3 regions of the Micromonospora sp. NPDC001898 genome follow, and region 2 is predicted to be linked to each of the others. Evidence: riboswitches for the same ligand, from Rfam matches in the RefSeq annotation. Region 2 holds a riboswitch; each other region holds the start of a gene.
The links. A riboswitch is a leader RNA that binds a small molecule or an ion and turns the genes downstream of it on or off. The one in region 2 is predicted to bind cobalamin.

Region 1 (6,165 bases), on a different contig from region 2:
CTCGGCGTGCTCGCCGACGACGGCCTGCTGCGGGCCGGGCTGCGCCCGGAGGATCTGGACTACACCCTGCCCGCAGTCATGTTCGGCTTCTTCGGCATCGACCCGCTCCTTTCTCCCGAGGTTGCACTGGCCCTCGTGGACAAGGCCGACCAACTTGCCGACACCCTGCGCCACGCGTTCGAACCGGCGAAGCCGCCACCGCCGGCGCGGTTCGCCACCGCCGCGCCACGGGTCATCGCCGTCTTCGACCGGCACGTCGACGACTACCGCCGCGCCACCTACGGCACAGCAACCGAAAAGAGGTGACCAGCATGGGCAAGGACATCAGCGACCTGCACCACGTGGGCCTCGTCGTGCGAGACATGACAGCGGCGATCGAGACCTACCGGCGGCTTGGCTTCACCCTGCCACCGCCGGCCTATCCAACCTTGCCCACCGCCCCCGGAGTACTCCCCCGTCCGGTCGGCGCGGCGAACACCCACATCTACCTGCGTCGCAACTTCGTCGAGATCGTGACCGTCGTCGACGATGGGCAGCCGATCCCCGGCGACGCCCACCTGATCCCGCTCGACGTTCCCGACGACAGACTGCCCGGGCTCCTGGCCGCCGTCCGTGGCACCGCCGCCAACCTCGCCGCCTTCCTGGACCGATTCCAAGGCGTGCACATCCTCGTCGTCGACTCCGCGGACCTCGACTCCGCCGCCGCGCGGCTGGACGCCGCAGGCGCCGGGCACGGCGGCGTACACGCGGTGCAGCGCCCGATCGAAACCGCTGACGGCACCCGGATGGTCCCGACCCGCTACCTGGAGATCAACAGCGACGAGACGGACGTGCCACGCGGCCGGCTGCCCGAGGGCAGGGTCGGCATCGCCGAGAACACCGCCGTCGAGGGGCAGCAGCACCCGAAACACGCCAACGGCGCCGTCGACCTGATCGGATGCCTGCTGTGCGTACCCGACGACGCCCTGCCCGATGTCGAGCGCCGCTACGAGACATACCTCGGCCGCGCCGCCCACCGCAACGGCTCCACCCGGACCTTCGACCTCGGCGACGCCTCAGTGATCGTCGTCGCCGAGTCCGCGCTGCCCGACGTCCTGCCCGGCGAGCGCCCGCCGGCCCTGCCCGCTTTCGTGGGGTACACGGTCGCGGTACACGACATCGCCCAGACCGAGCATCATCTACGGACCGCAGGGGTGTCGTACCGCACGCCCCGACCGGACGAGATCGTCGTACCGGCCAGCGAAGCCCTCGGCGTCGCGATCATCTTCCGTCCCGCCATCGACTGACATCCGAACCCCCGCAGACACAGCCAGGGCGCGGAAGCGAGATCGCCGACATCTGCTGGGGGATTCGCCTGTCGCGGTCGGCTCAGAAGTCGTCGTCGAAGGCGACGGCGCCGGTCACCCCGACCTGGTACGCCGACACCCGCCGTTCGAAGAAGTTCGACAGTTCCTGCACGTCCTGCAACTCCATGAACGCGAACGGATTGGTCGACCCGTAGTGGACGGGCATGCCGAGCTGCGCGAGCCGCCGATCGGCGACGTGCTGGAGGTACTGGCGCATGTCGGCCAGGGACATCCCGGACACGCCGTGGCCGAGCAGGTCCTCGGCGAACTGGACCTCGCACTCGACGGCTTCGGTGAGCATCAGACGTACCTGGTCTGCGAGGTCGTCGTCGAACAGGTCCGGTTCCTCTTGGCGAACGGTGTCGACCACGTCGAAGGCGAAGGCCATGTGCATGGACTCGTCGCGGAACACCCAGTTGGTGCCGGATGCCAGGCCGTGCAGCAGTCCCCGGGAGCGTAGGAAGTAGACGTAGGCGAAGGCCCCGTAGAAGAACAGCCCCTCGATGCAGGCGGCGAAACAGATCAGGTTGAGCAGGAACACCCGCCGGTCCTGCTTCGAGCGCAGCTCCCGCAGGTCCTGGAGGGAGTCGATCCAGCGGAAGCAGAATTCGGCCTTACGCCGGATCGAGGGAATGTTCTCGATGGCGTCGAACGCGGCGAACCGCTCGGCCTCGTCGGGCACGTACGTGTCGAGGAGGTTCAGGTAGAACTGGACGTGCACGGCCTCCTCGAACAGTTGCCGCGACAGGTAGAGCCGGCCCTCCGGCGAGTTCACGTGCTGGTAGAGGTTCAGCACCAGGTTGTTGGCGACGATGGTGTCGCCGGTGGCGAAGAACGCGACGAGGCGGCTCACCAGGTGCCGTTCCGCCGGGGAGAGCCGGTCGAGGTCGGCGAGGTCGGCGTGCAGGTCGACCTCCTCCACCGTCCAGGTGTTGCGGATGGCGTCGCGGAACCGGTCGAAGAAGTGCGGGTAGCGCATCGGGCGGAGGGTGAGGTCCATCCCCGGGTCGAGCAGCATGTGTGTGGTCCTCGGGTCGGTGGCGTCGGTCGGGGCGGTCACTGGCAGGCTTCGCACGACTCGGGGTTCTCCAGGGAGCAGGCCACCGCCTCGTCGACGGTCACCACGGGCGCGACGACACCGACGGTGCTGACGACACCGCCGGTGCTGACGGCGTTGACCGGGCCGACGGGGCTGACCGGTCCGACGGGTGCGACCGTGGCCTGCTGGATCCGGGTGGCGGGGCGGGACCGCAGGTAATAGGTGCTCTTCAACCCGGCCTTCCAGGCGTACAGGTACATCGAGGAGAGCTTGCCGATCGTCGGGGCGGCGAGGAACAGGTTCAGCGACTGTGACTGGTCGATGAACGGGGCGCGGGCGGCGGCCAGGTCGATCAGCGCCCGCTGCGGCAACTCCCAGGCCGTACGGAACAGCTGCCGGACCTCCGCCGGCAGTTCCGTGATGCCCTGCACCGATCCCTCGGCGCGCTTGATCGCCGAGCGGACCTGGTCGGTCCACAGGCCGCGGGCCTTCAGTTCGCGTACGAGAGCGGTGTTGACCTGGAGGAACTCCCCGGACAGGGTCTCGCGCTTGAACAGGTTGGACACCTGCGGTTCGATGCACTCGTAGCAGCCGGCGATGGAGGCGATGGTGGCGGTCGGGGCGATCGCCACCAGCAGTGAGTTGCGCAGGCCGTGTGCGGCGACCCGCTCCCGCAGCGCCCTCCAGCGCTGCCCCTGGCTGCCCGTGACGCCCCACAGGTCCGGCTGGAGCTGGCCGCGTGCCGCCCGGGTCTCGGCGAAGGCCGGGTGGGCTCCGAAGCGTTCCGCCAGGTCGGCGGAGGTCTCCAGGGCGGTCAGGTACAGCTCCTCGCTGATCCGGGTGGACAGCTCCCGGGCCTCCGGGGAGTCGAACGGCAGCCGCAGGGCGAAGAACACGTCCTGCAGGCCCATCAGGCCGAGGCCGACCGGCCGCCAGCGGGGGTTGCTCGCCGCGGCCTGCGGGGTCGGGTAGTAGTTGATGTCGATGACCCGGTCGAGGAACGTCACGGCGGTGCGGACGGTGGCGCGCAGCCGTGCCCAGTCGATGCCGCCGTCGGCGAGGTGGGCGGCGAGGTTGACCGAGCCGAGGTTGCACACGGCGGTCTCGGCGTCGCTGGACACCTCGATGATCTCGGTACACAGGTTGGACAGGTGTACCACGTTGCCCGGCTCGGCGGTCTGGTTGCACAACCGGTTCGCGGCGTCCTTGAACGTCATCCACCCGTTGCCGGTCTGCGCGAGGGTCCGCATCATCCGCCCGTACAGCTCCCGGGCCGGCACCTGACGCACGTACCGGCCCTGCGCCTCGGCCGCCCGGTACGCCGCGTCGAACTCGTCCCCCCACAGGTCCGGCAGTTCCGGCACCACGTCCGGGTCGAACAGCGACCACACCCCGTCGGCCTCCACCCGGCGCATGAACTCGTCCGGGACCCAGTTGGCCAGGTTCAGGTTGTGGGTGCGCCGGGCGTCCTCACCGGTGTTGTCCCGCAGTTGCAGGAACTCCTCGATGTCCGGATGCCACGGCTCCAGGTAGACGCAGGCCGCGCCCTTGCGCCGGCCGCCCTGGTTGACCGCCGCCACCGAGGCGTCCAGCGTCCGCAGCCACGGCACGATCCCGTTGGACTGCCCGTTGGTGCCCCGGATCAGCGCGCCCCGCGACCGGACCCGGGAGAACGCGATGCCGATGCCTCCGGCGAACTTCGACAGGTTCGCCACCTGCGCGTACCGCTGGTAGATCGAGTCCAGTTCGTCGCGCGGGGAGTCGACCAGGTAGCAGGAGGACATCTGGGTGTGCCGGGTGCCGGAGTTGAACAACGTCGGCGAACTCGGCAGGTACGCCAGGCTCGACATCAACCGGTAGAACTCGATCACCTCGTCCGGGGCGTGGGACAGGCCGCAGGCCACCCGCAGCAACCAGTACTGCGGGGTCTCCACCACCAGCCGGCTCGTCGGGTGGCGCAGCAGGTACCGGTCGCGGACCGTGCGCAACCCGAAGTACTCGAACCGCAGGTCACCGTGGGGGTCGACGGCGTCATCGAGCTGCCTGGCGTTGGCGGCGACGAACGCGGCGGTGCCGTCGCCGATGAGGCCCTCGACGTGCCCCCGCCGGATCGCCTCGCTGAACGACCCGATGCCCTGCCTGCGGACCTCCTTGTCGATGTAGCCGGCCAGCAGGCGGGCGGCCAGCCGCGAGTACTGCGGCTCCTCACCGATCATCTCGGCCGCGGTCTGGATGGACAGCCGGTCCAGCTCGGCGGTCGTCGCGCCGTCGTACAGGCCGCTGATCGTCCGCGTCGCCACCCGCAACGGGTCGACGTCGGCGAGGCCGACCGTCCACCGCTCGACCGCTCGGACGATCCTGTTGACATCGACCGGTTCGGTGCCGCCGTTACGCTTACGGACGCGCATCTGCGTCCGCCGCGGGCCCGGTAGGGCTGCCTCGTCGGCCACCATGCCATCGGCCGGGACAACCTCGGTGACTGCCACCACTCACTCCTCGCGGGCTCGAGACCTGATGGCCTTCGGACGCGTGGAGACAGACACCGGCGGACGTCACGCCGGCGGGGCGCGGGTCAGGTGGCGTCGGCCGTCCCACGCGGCCTCGGACCGCCGCCCACCCCGGTATGGGTGTGCGGCGCGCTGGCAGGTCTTCGGACTCGCGGGCGTGACCGGGCTCGCCGGTCTTCTACTGGCCGTCGCTTCCCAGGCCGCTGACGGCCCAGTGCTGATGACGGCGGTCGTTCCCACTCACCGCTGCGGGGCAGTCCCAGATTTCCACCGGGTTCCCTGTTGCCTCGACCGCCCCGGATGAGCGGCCGAACCAGCTACGGCCGACACCATATATAGGGACTACGGCGTTGTCACACCCCACATGTCGAGTCCGGGCGTGTCGGAGGCCGCGGCGGTGAAGGCCCGTCGATTCCTTCAGCGCGGCGACCGAGCCGATCGGTGGAGCGGGTCTGGATCCAAGGGCGGCGGACCCGGCCGGTAGGACCGGAAGGGATGTCGACCAGTCGGGTTTCCGACGGGCGTCCGTACACAAGAGATGGTGACCTCCTACGGTGACTTCCGGCACGCCAGGGATGGACGTCGCCGGGAATCGACCCGGCGACGCGATTCAGGCGTTTTACAGGGGGTTGTCTCGATGCACGTTCGGAGCCGCGCCATCGCGGGTCTGGTCGCCGGGGCTGTGCTGTTGACAGGCCAACCGGCGGCTGCGGGCACTGTGCAGGGCAGTGCCGCCGACGAGGTCGCGAGCACCAGCGCTCGCGCCGCTACAAGAACGATCGGCGGCGATGCGACGCGCACGGCCGCGACGCTGTCGGTGCCGGGACACACCGGGCTGGTTCCCAGCACGCCGCGCAATGACGTACCGAGGATCACCGACGGCGAGATCACCGACATCGAGGTGATCGGCAACCGGGTCTTCATCGCCGGCTCCTTCACCGCGATCGCCAACGTCGGCGGGACGCCGGTGGCGCAGCCGTCGCTGGCTTCCTACAACATCGACACGGGCCTGATCGACACCGGCTTCCAGCCGACGTTCGACGGATCCGTCGAGGCCGTCGAGGCCTCGCCGGACGGCTCGTCGCTCTATGTCGCCGGCTCGTTCAACACGGTCGGTGGCCTGACGAAGCGCAAGATCGTACGGCTCGACCCGGTCACCGGCGCTCCGATCGCGGCGTTCACCGCGCAGGGGAACGGGCGCGCGACCGCTCTGGCCGTGAGCAGCACCGCAGTGTACGTGGGCGGCCAGTTCACGAAGGTGAACAGCGTGAAC
Region 2 (6,165 bases):
AGAGGGCGAGCACGAGGTCCGCCTCGGCGACGGCGCGTAGCCGCTTCACCACGACGTCCCAGGGCTTGAGCCGGTCCGACAGGCTCATCACCGCGAAGTCGGCGCCGATGGGGGCGCCGGCACGCGCCGCGACCGCCTGGACGGCAGAGATGCCGGGCACGACGCGCACGGCGACGTCCGCGTAGCGCGGGTCCTCCGCGGCCTCGAACACCGCCGACGCCATGCCGAAGATGCCCGCGTCGCCGCCGGACACGACCGCGACGCGCTCACCGGCGAGCGCCAGCTCGAGCGCCTCGCGGGCCCGGTCCACCTCAACCGTGTTGCCGGACGCGTGCCGCACCAGGCCCGGGCGCTGCGGGACGCGCTGGACATACGGTCCGTAGCCGATGACGTGGCCGACCTCCGCGAGTACCTGCGACGCCTCGGGGGAGAGCCACCGGTCGGGACCGGGACCGAGGCCCACGACGACGACTTCGGCGCCGGCGACGGGCTCGGTGACCTCACTCGCCGAGCGGTCGTAGCGCGCCACACCGGGACGGGTGTCGCCGGGGACCAGGACGATCGAGAAGTACGGCACCGTCTCGGGGTCCACGTCGGCGACCGGGAGTACCCGCTCGGCGTCCATCGACGCCCGCTCGACGTACCAGGACCCCTCGACGCGTCCGGCCTGCTCGAGCGCCGAGCGGACCTTGGCGAACGTGCGGCCGAGCTTCATGATCACGGCACCGTCGGTGTCGGCGAGGCGCCGGGCCAGTTCCGGCTCGGGAAGCGTGCCGGGCAGCACGGTCAGCACGTCGGTCTGCCGGACCAGGGGCAGGGCGGTCGTGGCCGTGGCGGCCGCGAAGGCGGGCACACCTGCGACGACCTGCGTCTCGAACTCGTCCGCGAGCCGGTCGTGCAGGTACATGAACGAGCCGTAGAGCATCGGGTCGCCCTCGGCCAGCACGACGACGTCGCGGCCCGCCCTCAGGTGCGCGCGGAGCCGCTCGCCACACTCGGCGTAGAAGTCCGCCATCGCGCCGGCGTACCCGCCCGGGTGGTCGGTGGTCTCCGTCGTCACCGGGTAGACGAGCGCCTCCTCGATCACGTCGTCCGGGAGCAGACCGGCGGCGATGCGGCGGGCGTTGGACTGCTTGCCGACGCCCTGGTGGTAGGCGACGACGTCCGCCGCGCCGATCAGCCGGGCGGCCTTCAGCGTGACGAGCTCGGGATCCCCGGGGCCGACCCCGACGCCGAACAGCCGCCCGCTCACTCCGCCTCCTGCGCCAGGGCGTTGAGCGCCGAGGCGGCCATCGCCGAGCCGCCGCGACGCCCGGTCACCACGAGGTACGGCACGTCGAGCCCGGGTGCGTCGGCGGCGAGGTCGATGAGCGCCTGCTTGGACTCGGCCGCACCGATGAAACCCACCGGCGTGCCGATGATCGCGGCCGGCCGCGGCGCACCGTCACGCAGCATCTCCAGCAGGTGGAACAGGGCCGTGGGGGCGTTGCCGAACGCGACGACGGCACCCTCGATGTGCTCGGTCCACAGAGACACGGCCACCGCGGACCGGGTCGTGCCCCACTCGCGGGCGAGCGCCGGGACCTCGGGCTCGCGCAGGAAGCAGCGGACCTCGTTGTCGCGGGGCAGCCGGGCGCGGGTGACGCCGGCGGCGACCATGTGCGCGTCGGTCAGGATCGGCGCTCCCGCATCGAGCGCCGCCCGGGCCGCCGTCACGAGACCGGGGTGGATCACCAGGTCCCGCGTCAGGTCGGTCTGCCCGCACGCGTGGATCATCCGCACCGCGACCCTCTCGGCGTCGGCCGGGACGCGCGTCAGGTCGGCCTCGGCGCGGATGGTGGCGAACGAGTCGGCGTAGATCGCCGCGCCGTCGGTGACGTAGTCGTAGCGGCGCGGCGGTGGGGCGAAAGTCATGCATTCTCCAGATCGGGGACGAGTAGGGTGCGCCGTGGCGTGACGACGAGGTCGCCGGCGCCGAGGGTGCGGACCTCGTCCATGAAGCGGGCATCCACCCGACCTTCGGGGACCGCGAGGTGCAGCGCGACACGGCCGTCGTCCTGCGCGATCCTGCCAAGCGGGGGTGGCGGCGTGCTCACCCGGGTCCTCGCGGCACGCTCGAGCACGGTGCCCAGCACTGCCGCGCCGGAGCCGGGCAGCTCGTCGACGTGCCAGGGAGAGTGCGGTTCGCTACCGGCGAGCTCGGCGAACCGCACGGCGAGTGTGGTCAGCGCCGCAGCGGCCTCGTCCAGGGGGACGACCGGTCCCCACGACGTCCCGGCGCGCAACTGCGCGGTGCTCGCGTCGAGCGCCACGAGACCGAGGTCCAGGTCGCGCTCGACCAGGTCGCCGCGGCCGTCGTCGAGCACGAACAGGAACCGGCCGGCCAGCGCGGCGAGCAGGGGCTCCGCGCACAGCCGGGCGTCGAGGTCAGCGATCACCGGACGCAGGTCGGCGCGGCCACCGCTGCGTCCGGTGAGCGGTGAGGCCAAGATGTTACGCACCCGCTCGTGCGACGTCGACGGCACGAGCCCGGTTGCCATGATCACGTCCACGACCGCGTCCGGCAGGCACCCGTCGTCGTGCTCGATGCCGCGCACCTGGAGGTTGGCGCGGCTGGTCAGGTGGACGGCGCCGTCGCCGTGCTCACCCGCCACCCGGACGAGTGCGCCGAGCGCCTCGGTCGTCACGGCGCCACCGGGGACACGCACCCGGACGAGCGCGCCGTCGTCGGCGATCCAGGGGCGCAGCAGACCGGGACACAGGTCGCGGCGGGTCCTCTCGGTCACGGCGCCATCGTGCCAGAGCCCGTCTCGGGCACCGTCGGTCGGCGGGTGCTACGTTCGTCCTGCCAGCCAAACTCAGCCATGAGCCAGGGAACCCGGTGAGAGTCCGGGACTGACGCGCAGCGGTGAGGGTGACGGGCGGAGCACGACGCCACTGGACCAACGGTCTGGGAAGGCGCTCCGTCCGGTTGATCCCGAGTCCGAAGACCTGCTGGCCGCAGACCCCCGTCTGCGACACCTGCCCATCCAGGCCTCGCGCACAGGCCTCCGGACGAAGGAAGACCCTCGTGTCTCGTTATCCTCGCTGGCGCCAGATCGGCTCCTCCCGCCAGGTTCTGCCCACCTGGCTCGTCTGCTCCTGACGTCGTGAGTGTCCTCGTCCACGTCGCGACCGCGCTGCCGGACGCCGCCCGACCAGCGGTGCTGCGCCGGGAGGCCGAGACCGCCGGCGCCCGTCTGGCATTCCTGCAGGGCGGCGAGCCGACGCTCACCCACGTGCTCGACCTGCTGCACGCCGACGGCGTCCGAGAGGTTCGCCTCGAACCGGTGAGCACCGACGACCTGACCTACGCCCGCTCGTGGGTGGGACGCGTCGCCGGCCACTGGCACCGCCAGCAGATCGACCCGCCGGTCATCCGGTTCGGAGAGCGGACCATCACCGGCCGCGAGGCGCCGTTGTCGTCACCGGCCTGGGACACGCCCCCGCCGTACCGGCACCATCTGCTGCTGTGCCGTGGCCCGCGCTGCAGCGCCCGAGGTGCGGACGAGACCTACCGCGCGCTCGTCGGCGCGCTCGTCGAGCACCGGCTCACCGACTCCGACGTCCTCATGGCGCAGACCGGGTGCTTGTTCCCGTGCAATCACGGCCCCGTGGCCGTCGTCCACCCCGACGGCGCCTGGTACGGGCCGGTACGACCCGGCGACGCGGCACGGCTGGTCCGCGAGCACCTTCGCGCCGGCCGCCCGGTCGACGACCTGCGCCTCGGCTCCCGGACCATCTCCAACGAAGGAGAAGCATGACCCGCATCGCTCTCATGTCCACGTCGGACACCGACCTGTTGTCGGCGCGTGCCAGCGGCTCGGACTACACCTGGGCCAACCCTGTCCGGGTGACCGACGAACGCCGCGCCGCCCTGACCGCCGGGGCGGACCTGGTCGTGCTGCGCGTGCTCGGTTCGCCCGAGGACGTGCGGGATGTCGCCGCCCTGGTGCGCGACGCCGGACGTCCCCTGGTCGTCCTCGGCGGGGAGCGGACGCCGAACGCCGCACTCATGGAGCTGTCAACCGTGCCGATCGGCGTGTGCGCCGAGGCGCACCGCTACCTCGCCGAGGGAGGCGCGGAGAACCTGGGTCAGCTGCACGCCTTTCTCTCCGACACGGTGCTGCTGACCGGCGAGGGCTTCGAGCCGCCGGCCGTTCTACCCGAGTGGGGCGTCGGCCGGCCGGCCGTCGGGAGCGGGCTGCCCCGGATCGGCGTCCTGTACTACAGGGCACACGAGGTGAGCGGCAACAACGCGTTCGCGCACGAGCTCGCCGACGCGATCGACGCGACCGGCAAGGCCGTCGGCGTGCCGATCTTCGTCTCCTCGCTGCGGGCGGCGCCCGACGAGCTGTTCACCGAACTCGCCACGCTCGGCGCGATCATCGTCACCGTACTCGCCGCCGGCGGCTCCAAGCCCGCCACCGCCAGCGCCGGCGGCGACGACGAGTCCTGGAACGTCGAGCGGCTGCGGGCCTTGGACGTCCCCGTGCTACAGGCGCTGGCGCTCACGTCCAGCAAGGCCGAGTGGGAGGCATCCGACGACGGCGTCACCCCGCTCGACTCCGCGACCCAGATCGCCATCCCCGAGTTCGACGGCCGGCTCATCACCGTCCCGTTCTCGTTCAAGGAGGTCGACGCCGACGGTCTGCCGCGCTACCAGACCGACGCCGAGCGGTGCGACCGCGTCGCGGGCATCGCAGTGAACCACGCGCGGCTCCGACACGTTCCACCGGCCGAGCGCAAGGTGGCCCTTGTCCTGTCGGCCTACCCGACCAAGCACAGCCGCATCGGCAACGCCGTCGGCCTCGACACGCCCGTATCGGCGATCCGGCTGCTGCGCGCGATGCGCGACGCCGGCTACGACCTCGGCGCGCCCGGCGAGATCCCCGGGCTCGACCCGCTCCCGCCGGTCGAGGGGGAGGACCCCGACACCACGGCCGGCAACGCGCTCATCCATGCGCTGATCGAGGCCGGTGGCCAGGACGAGGAGTGGCTCACGCAGGCCCAGCTCGGCGAGTCGCACGTGCGTATCGGCCGCGACGACTACCTGCGCTGGACCGCCCACCTGCCGGACGAGCTTCGTGACGCCATGGTCGAGACCTGGGGCGAGGCCCCCGGCTCACTGTTCGTCGACGACGCCGGTGACATCGTGCTGGCCACGCTGCGCGCGGGCAACGTCGTCATCCTCATCCAGCCGCCACGCGGCTTCGGCGAGAAGCCGGTCGCGATCTACCACGACCCCGACATGCCACCGTCGCACCACTACCTGGCGGCGTACCGCTGGCTCGAGCACGGCTTCGGCGCCGACGCGGTCGTGCATCTGGGCAAGCACGGCTCGATGGAGTGGCTGCCGGGCAAGAACGCCGCGCTCTCGGCCGGATGCGCCACGGACGCGGCCATCGGCAGCATGCCGCTGATCTACCCGTTCCTCGTCAACGACCCCGGCGAGGGCGCCCAGGCCAAGCGCCGCGCGCACGCCACGATCGTCGACCACCTCGTGCCGCCGATGGCGCGCGCCGAGAGCTACGGCGACATCGCCCAGCTCGAGCAGCTGCTCGACGAGCACGCCAACGTCGCGGCCATGGATCCGGCGAAGCTGCCCGCGATCCGCCAGCAGATCTGGACGCTCATGCAGTCCGCGCAGATGCACCGCGACCTCGGGCTGGAGGAGCGACCCGACGACGAGGAGTTCGACGACTTCCTGCTGCACGTCGACGGTTGGCTGTGCGAGATCAAGGACGTCCAGATCCGCGACGGGCTGCACGTCCTGGGCCAGGCGCCGACCGGGGAGGCGCGGGTCAACCTCGTGCTCGCCGTGCTCCGCGCCACGCAGGTGTGGGGCGGCCAGAACCGCGCTCTGCCCGGCCTGCGCGCCGCCCTGGGGCTCGCGGAGGACGCCCCTCTTCCCGCGGTCGACGCCGTGGAGGGGCAGGCCCGTGCCCTGGTCGAGGCGCTGGAGAAGGCCGGCTGGGCCGTCGACGCGATCGACGCGCTGCACGACGACCCGGTCGTGCGCGACGTCCTGCGGTTCGCCGCCGAGCAGGTCGTCCCGCGCCTGGCCGCCACCACCGACGAACTGACCAACGTCCTGCACGCGCTCGCCGGCGGCTTCGTCGAGGC
Region 3 (6,165 bases), on a different contig from region 2:
ACCCGGGGCTGGATCCACCGGGCCGACGGACTGATCAAGCTGGTCGCTGACGCCGACCGGGGCGTCCTGGTCGGCGCGACCTCGGTCGGCCCGGCCGGCGGCGAGGTGCTGTCGGGCCTGGTGGTGGCGGTGCACGCGGCGGTCCCGCTGACCCAGCTCCGGAACATGATCTACGCGTATCCGACGTTTCACCGCGCCGTCGAGGACGCCCTGCGCAATTTGAGGTAGCGCCGCCGCTGGTCCCCTGATCGTCCGACGCGCACGGGATCGTGCGCGGTGCGGTGCGGTGCGGACGGTCAGGGAGACGCGGGTGCGCCGTGCCGGCCGGCTCCCGCGGCGAAGCGGGCCGCACCCGTCGCCGCGTCGGCCGCCAGCGACTCCGCGCCGTGGACCAGCTCGACCGCGAAGGCCTCCGGCTCGGTCAGGTTGGCGCCGGCCAGCAACGCCGCCCGGTCGTTGCGCAGGCAGGTCTGCGGGTGGCGGGCGATCCCGGCGGCCAGCCGCTCGGCCTCCACCCGGGCCTCACCCGGCGCGACCAGCCGGTTCACCAGACCCATCGCGTACGCCTCCTCGGCCGGCACCGGTCGGCCGGTGAGGACCAGGTCCATCGCCCGGCTCTCGCCGATCAGCCTGGGCAGCCGGAAGGTCCCCCCGTCGACCAGCGGCACCCCCCAGCGCCGGCAGAAGACCCCGAGCACCGCGTCGGACTCGGCCACCCGCAGGTCGCACCAGAGGGCCAGCTCCAGCCCGCCGGCCACGGCGTACCCGGAGATCGCCGCGATCACCGGCTTGGACAGTCGCATCCGCGTCGGGCCCATCGGACCGTCGCCGTCGGGCTCGACCCGATTGCCGCCGGGGGTGCCGATCGCCTTCAGGTCCGCCCCGGCGCAGAACGTCCCGCCCGCCCCCCAGAGCACGGCCACCGCCGCCTCCGGGTCGGCATCGAAGGCGCGGAACGCGTCGGCCAGGCCCCGGGCGGTCGACCCGTCGACGGCGTTGCGGACAGCCGGCCGGTCCAGGATCACCGTGGTCACGGCCCCGGCGCGTTCGACCCGTACCCCCATCGGCGTCCCTCCTGGTCGGACGGCTTGACCCTCGGCCGCGGGCCGCCGGGCCGGCGGTGCGGGCCGAGATGGCCGGCGGGCCCGGCCCTCGGGTGGTGGTGGACACCCCGACATCGACCGTAGCGGCCCGCCCACCCGATGGCACACGGACGGAGCCGGGCGGGCCGCCACCGGGCGCGGCGCTAGCATCGGCGGCGGCACGATCATGTGAGGTGCCCCGCGGCTGCGGGGAGAATCGGGAAGCCGGTGGGAATCCGGCACGGGCCCGCCGCGGTGACCGGGGAGCCGCCGTCCACGCGCGTCACGCGCAGCCACTGGCCGCACGGCTGGGAAGGCGGACGGTCGGGCGTCGATCCGGGAGTCCGAAGACCGGCCTCGCGTCGGGTGCCCACCGCAGCGGTGGGCCGAGCGCAGCGGGAGCCTGCCTGTGGACATCTACGACACCATCCACCGCCGCCGGGACGTCCGGGCCGAGTTCACCGGGGAGCCGGTGCCGGCGGAAACCCTGCACCGGATCCTCGACGCGGCACACGCCGCGCCCAGCGTCGGATACTCGCAGCCGTGGGACTTCGTCCTGGTCCGGGACACCGAAACCCGCCGCCGGTTCCACGAGCACGTCCAGGTCGAACGGGACACGTTCGCCGCCACCCTCGACGGCGAGGCGGCCGAGCGGTTCGCCCGGATCAAGATCGACGGAGTGCTGGAGTCGACCCTGTCGATCGTGGTCACCTACGACCCGGCGCGGGGTGGCCCGGCCGTCCTCGGGCGGCACGCCATCGCCGACGCCGGGCTCTACTCGGTCTGCCTGGCCATCCAGAACCTGTGGCTCGCCGCCACCGCCGAGGGGCTCGGCGTCGGTTGGGTCTCCTTCTACCGGGAGCCGTTCCTGGCCGGGCTGCTCGGCATCCCGGACGGCATCCGGCCGGTGGCGTGGCTCTGCCTCGGGCCGGTCACCCACCTGGCGACCGTGCCGGACCTGGAACGGCACGGGTGGCGGCGGAAGCGTCCCCTCGCCGAGGCGGTGCACCACGACCGTTGGGCGGCGACCGACCGGCGAACGGCTGATTCATGAACCTCGATTGCTGGGATAGCGTGGCATTCACCCTCAGTCCTCAACCCGCTACGTTCGGGAGGATCTTCATGCGTGCCACCGTCAGGGTCCTGCTTGCCTCCGTCCTCACCACCCTCGGCCTGACCGCCGCCGTAGCCACCCCGGCCCTGGCCAGCGCCCCCGCGCCCTTCTGCGAGTCCGGTGGGTCGCAGTTCTACTGCGACGCCACCAGCACCGGCACGACGACCTGGACGGTCACCTGGTACTCCGGCAGCGTCGGGACCTTCACGAGCGCCGGACCGACCCTCTTCGCCAGCTGCCCCTTCTCCAACATCGGCCTGCAGGTGCGGGTCAGCTACAGCTACTTCGACGGCAGCGTGACCCAGTACAGCGACACCGGTAGGTTCATCTGCCGCAGCGGCCCCTGGCAGTAGCCGCCGGGTCCCGCGCCGCAGGCCGGTCGGCGGCGCGGGACCCCACCGCCGGCACCCCGGCCTGTGTGCGGGTGCGGCGGCGGTGTCGGCCGCGTCCCCGGACTGCCGGTCGACACGTACGGCGGCGGGCTCGTCACCGCCGACCGGTTTGCGACCGCTTCTGCCGGGAAGTCGGGCGGGATGCGGGCACTCTTGACGAGAATCGAACAGAATTCGGCGCTGGACCGGGTCGGGGACCGGTTGCAGCGCGCCGTCCAGGCCACCATCCGCCCGCAGCGGGTGCGCGACCTGCTGCACGGCGTCTTCCTCGGGCATCCGCTGCACCCGGCGCTGGTGCAGGTGCCGGTGGGCGCCTGGATCAGCGCCGCCGTCCTGGACCTCATGCCCGGTCAGCGTCGGGCGGCCACCACGCTGGTCGGGCTGGGCACGGTCGGCGCCCTCCCGGCGGCGGTCGCCGGGCTGAACGACTGGGCGGCCCTCACCCGGGACCAGCGCCGGGTCGGCCTGGTGCACGCCGCCTCCAACACCATCGGCCTGGCCCTGTACGCGGGCTCGCTGGCCGCCCGGCTGAGCGGGCGGCACGGGACCGGGCGGGCGCTGGCGTACCTCGGGCTGACCGCGGCGAGCGCGGGGGCGTACGTCGGGGGGCACCTGGCGTACAAGCAGGGGGCCCAGGTCAACCAGAGCGTGTCCGAGCTGCACCGGATCAGCGACGGCTGGCACCCGCTGGTAGACCTGGCCGGGCTGCCGCAGCGGAAGCTGGTCACCCGCGAGGTGGACGACGTCTCGGTCATCCTCTACCGGCACGGCGACGAGGTCACCGTGATGCTGGAGCACTGCCCGCACCAGGGCGGTCCGCTCGGCGAGGGCGAGGTCGCCGAGATCGACGGGCACGCCTGCGTGGTCTGTCCATGGCACGGCAGCGCGTTCCGGCTCAACGGCGGCGAGGTCATGCACGGGCCGTCCGGGAACGACCAGCAGATCCTGCCGACCCGGGTGGTCGACGGGATGTTGCAGGCCCGGCTGCCCTGAGCTTTCCGCTCCCGCGCCGCCCGTCGCCCCGCTCCCGCCACCCCGCCGGGCCCGCCCTGCGCGCACTTCCCCCGAAGGTGTGGGAACGGCGCGCCATGGCCACACATTCCGTGAAAGTGCGTGCGCAGGGGAGGCGGGGTGGGGGCTGCCGGCGTCAGCTCCGGCGGTGCCGGCCGGAGACCAGGGCCCGCGCGCCGGCGGCGGCCCGGGCGATGCCCGGTCGGCGGCGCAGCCCGAGGACCGCGCCGATCTGCGCCCCGACGATGCTGGCCACGGCGAGCACCGCCGAGACCGCGAGTGGGCGGTTCACCCGGTCCTCCTCGCTCGCCCGGGACGCCCCGGCGGCCATCGCCGGCTGCGGCCCGGAGGGCGGCTGGGCCACCTGCTGGCTGCCGCGCGTCGACTCGGCCGACGGCTGGCTGGCCGGCGGCGCGGGTGCCGGGCGGGTGGCCGGCGGCGTCGTCGCCGGGGTCGCGGGCGCTTCGGCGGCCGGCGGGGCGACCGGGGTCGCCGACGGGGGAGTGACCGCGCCGCCGGGGGCGGGGGCCGTGGGCCGGACCACCAGCCGGCCGGTGGCGTGCGTACGGGCCCCGGCGTCGCCCGCGCCGTCGGGCAGCCTGATGAGCTGCCCCGGGCGGATCCGGTCGGGGTCGTGCAGCCGGTTCAGCTTCGCCACGTCCCGGTACCGGTCGAAGTCGTCGAGGTAGCGCTCGGAGATCTCGCCCAGGTAGTCGCCCTTCGCCACCTGGTACATCGTCGGTTCCACCGGCTCGGGGAGCTGGGCCGCCGTGGTGGCCACGACCGGCGACGCCGTCCGCGCGCTGACCGGGAGCGTCGCGCTGGCCGGCCGGGCCACCGGGGCCGCCGCGGCGACGGCCGGCTGCGCCACCGTCGGGTACGGGCCGGCCAGCACCGTCGCCGCGCTGGCCGCGGCCGGGCTCGCCGCGATGATCAGGGCCACCGAACCGACCAGCGCAGCCGCGGCCCGCTGCTGCCGGCTGATCCCGGGCAGCCGGGGTGCCGGCCGGCGCAGCGACTGCGCGCCCAGCTCCACGAGCACCGAGAAGGCGAAGGTGGCCCAGCCGAACCAGCCGACAAGGGCCAGCGCCCGCAGGAAGAGCTGGCCGTCGTCCCGGCTGGTCAGCGTGGCGCCGATCTCGGCGAGGGTGGGCACGTGGTCGGGGAGCGGGTTGCCGGCGAACGCGATCAGCGCCACCGGCCCCCCGACCAGCACCGCGATCAGCACGACCAGCGCGCCGAACCCGGTGAGGACCTGTCCGGTCCGCCGTGCGGCGGAGCGACCCGGTGCGGCCATGGCGTTCCTTCCCTTCCTACGGGTCCTCGGTGAGGGCCCGCGCGGTGGCCTCACCGGAGACGGTGACGGTGTTGCCGAAGCCAAAGAAGCCGAGCATGTACCGGTCGTAGGTGACCGTGACGCGCACCCGGACGAGGGTCTCCCCGCCGACGACCGGGAACTCGACGGAGGAGGCGGTCACGTCCGCCGCGGCGAGGTAGCTGTTCACCGCAGCCCTGGCGGCCACCTGGTCGATCACCTTGGGGCCGCCCTCGATGGCCTTCGCCCGGTCGATGGACTGGCCGCCGGTCCGGGCCGCCTCCGCGGCCAGGTTGTCGGCCCGCTGCATGGACCGCAGCTGACCGGCCCCGTCGAAGGCAAGCCCGATGATCGCGAGGACGCCGATCATCCCCGCCGCGAGGAACAGGCTGACCCGGCCGTCGTCACCGTGGAGCCGGCGGGCGGTCACGACCTGCTCCGGTAGCGGTCCAGCGGGGAGGTGAAGGCGGCCGAGACCGTCCGGTTGGTCGGCATCGCCGGCAGCAGCGACAGGTCGATGTCCGCGAAGGTCACCGTGCAGGCCACCCGCACGGTGACGGCGGCGGGCTCGCCGGGATCGCTGGCGAAGGCCTCGTCGAAGCTGACCGCATCGCCGTCGACCGAGCCGCTGAAGGTGAGCGTCGGCTGGCCGGCGCAGTTCGCCCGCTGCCAGTCGAGCTGGTTGCTCGCGGCGGCCAGGGCCTGCCGCCGGGCGGTGGCGGCGTCCCGGGAGATGGAGGCGGCCCGGGCGGCATCGTGCGCCGCCGACTCGATCGCCTCCTGGGCGATCGCCGTACGCCCGGCCACGCCGGCCAGCACGAGCAGCGCGAGGAACGCCGGGGCGAGCACGGCCACCTCGACGGCGACCGAACCCCGTTCGTCCCGCCGCGGTTGGCGCCGGAATCGGCGTCGGTCGTCGGCCGGCACGTCACGTCTCCGCACGTCGCTCACCCCGTCGTCCACCGTTCGACCGTGCCGTGGGCGGTCTGCCGCACCGGGAAGCTCACCCAGGGGACGACCGAGAGGGCGGTGCCGGTCACCGTGCAGGTCACCTCGGTGGCGTCCGTGACGCAGTCGGGCCCCGGCGAGTCCCAGCCGACCAGCCAGTCACCGGCCGAGGTGAGGAAGTCGGTCGCCCGCTGTTCCCCCGCCCCGGCGGGAGCCTGGAGGACGCGCTGGGCGTTGACCGCGCTCTGCGCGGCGTTCAGCGCGGTGGCCCGGGCGACGAACCAGGCGGCGGCCTGGATCGAG

Region 1: it holds a riboswitch for cobalamin, as region 2 does, so the genes downstream of both, ACFYZF_RS17455 (ribonucleoside-diphosphate reductase subunit alpha) here and ACFYZF_RS18360 (ferredoxin) in region 2, are expected to answer to the same signal.
Region 3: it holds a riboswitch for cobalamin, as region 2 does, so the genes downstream of both, bluB (5,6-dimethylbenzimidazole synthase) here and ACFYZF_RS18360 (ferredoxin) in region 2, are expected to answer to the same signal.

The regions. Positions count from the first base shown of each region.
Region 1 covers NZ_JBIATC010000006.1:416,137-422,301, reverse strand. Annotated here, with positions in the region: gene ACFYZF_RS17470 (TetR/AcrR family transcriptional regulator) at 1-306, shown strand, start outside; gene ACFYZF_RS17465 (VOC family protein) at 312-1,286, shown strand; gene ACFYZF_RS17460 (ribonucleotide-diphosphate reductase subunit beta) at 1,369-2,364, opposite strand; gene ACFYZF_RS17455 (ribonucleoside-diphosphate reductase subunit alpha) at 2,403-4,838, opposite strand; cobalamin riboswitch at 5,009-5,225, opposite strand; gene ACFYZF_RS17450 (hypothetical protein) at 5,530-6,165, shown strand, end outside.
Region 2 covers NZ_JBIATC010000007.1:190,788-196,952, reverse strand. Annotated here, with positions in the region: gene ACFYZF_RS18375 (precorrin-2 C(20)-methyltransferase) at 1-1,252, opposite strand, end outside; gene ACFYZF_RS18370 (precorrin-8X methylmutase) at 1,249-1,914, opposite strand; gene ACFYZF_RS18365 (sulfite reductase subunit beta) at 1,911-2,786, opposite strand; cobalamin riboswitch at 2,833-3,014, shown strand; gene ACFYZF_RS18360 (ferredoxin) at 3,150-3,803, shown strand; gene cobN (cobaltochelatase subunit CobN) at 3,800-6,165, shown strand, end outside.
Region 3 covers NZ_JBIATC010000006.1:7,844-14,008, forward strand. Annotated here, with positions in the region: gene ACFYZF_RS15280 (dihydrolipoyl dehydrogenase family protein) at 1-228, shown strand, start outside; gene ACFYZF_RS15285 (crotonase/enoyl-CoA hydratase family protein) at 297-1,064, opposite strand; cobalamin riboswitch at 1,258-1,457, shown strand; gene bluB (5,6-dimethylbenzimidazole synthase) at 1,492-2,136, shown strand; gene ACFYZF_RS15295 (hypothetical protein) at 2,205-2,549, shown strand; gene ACFYZF_RS15300 (DUF2231 domain-containing protein) at 2,730-3,581, shown strand; gene ACFYZF_RS15305 (LysM peptidoglycan-binding domain-containing protein) at 3,736-4,896, opposite strand; gene ACFYZF_RS15310 (pilus assembly protein TadG-related protein) at 4,913-5,344, opposite strand; gene ACFYZF_RS15315 (TadE/TadG family type IV pilus assembly protein) at 5,341-5,841, opposite strand; gene ACFYZF_RS15320 (TadE/TadG family type IV pilus assembly protein) at 5,862-6,165, opposite strand, start outside.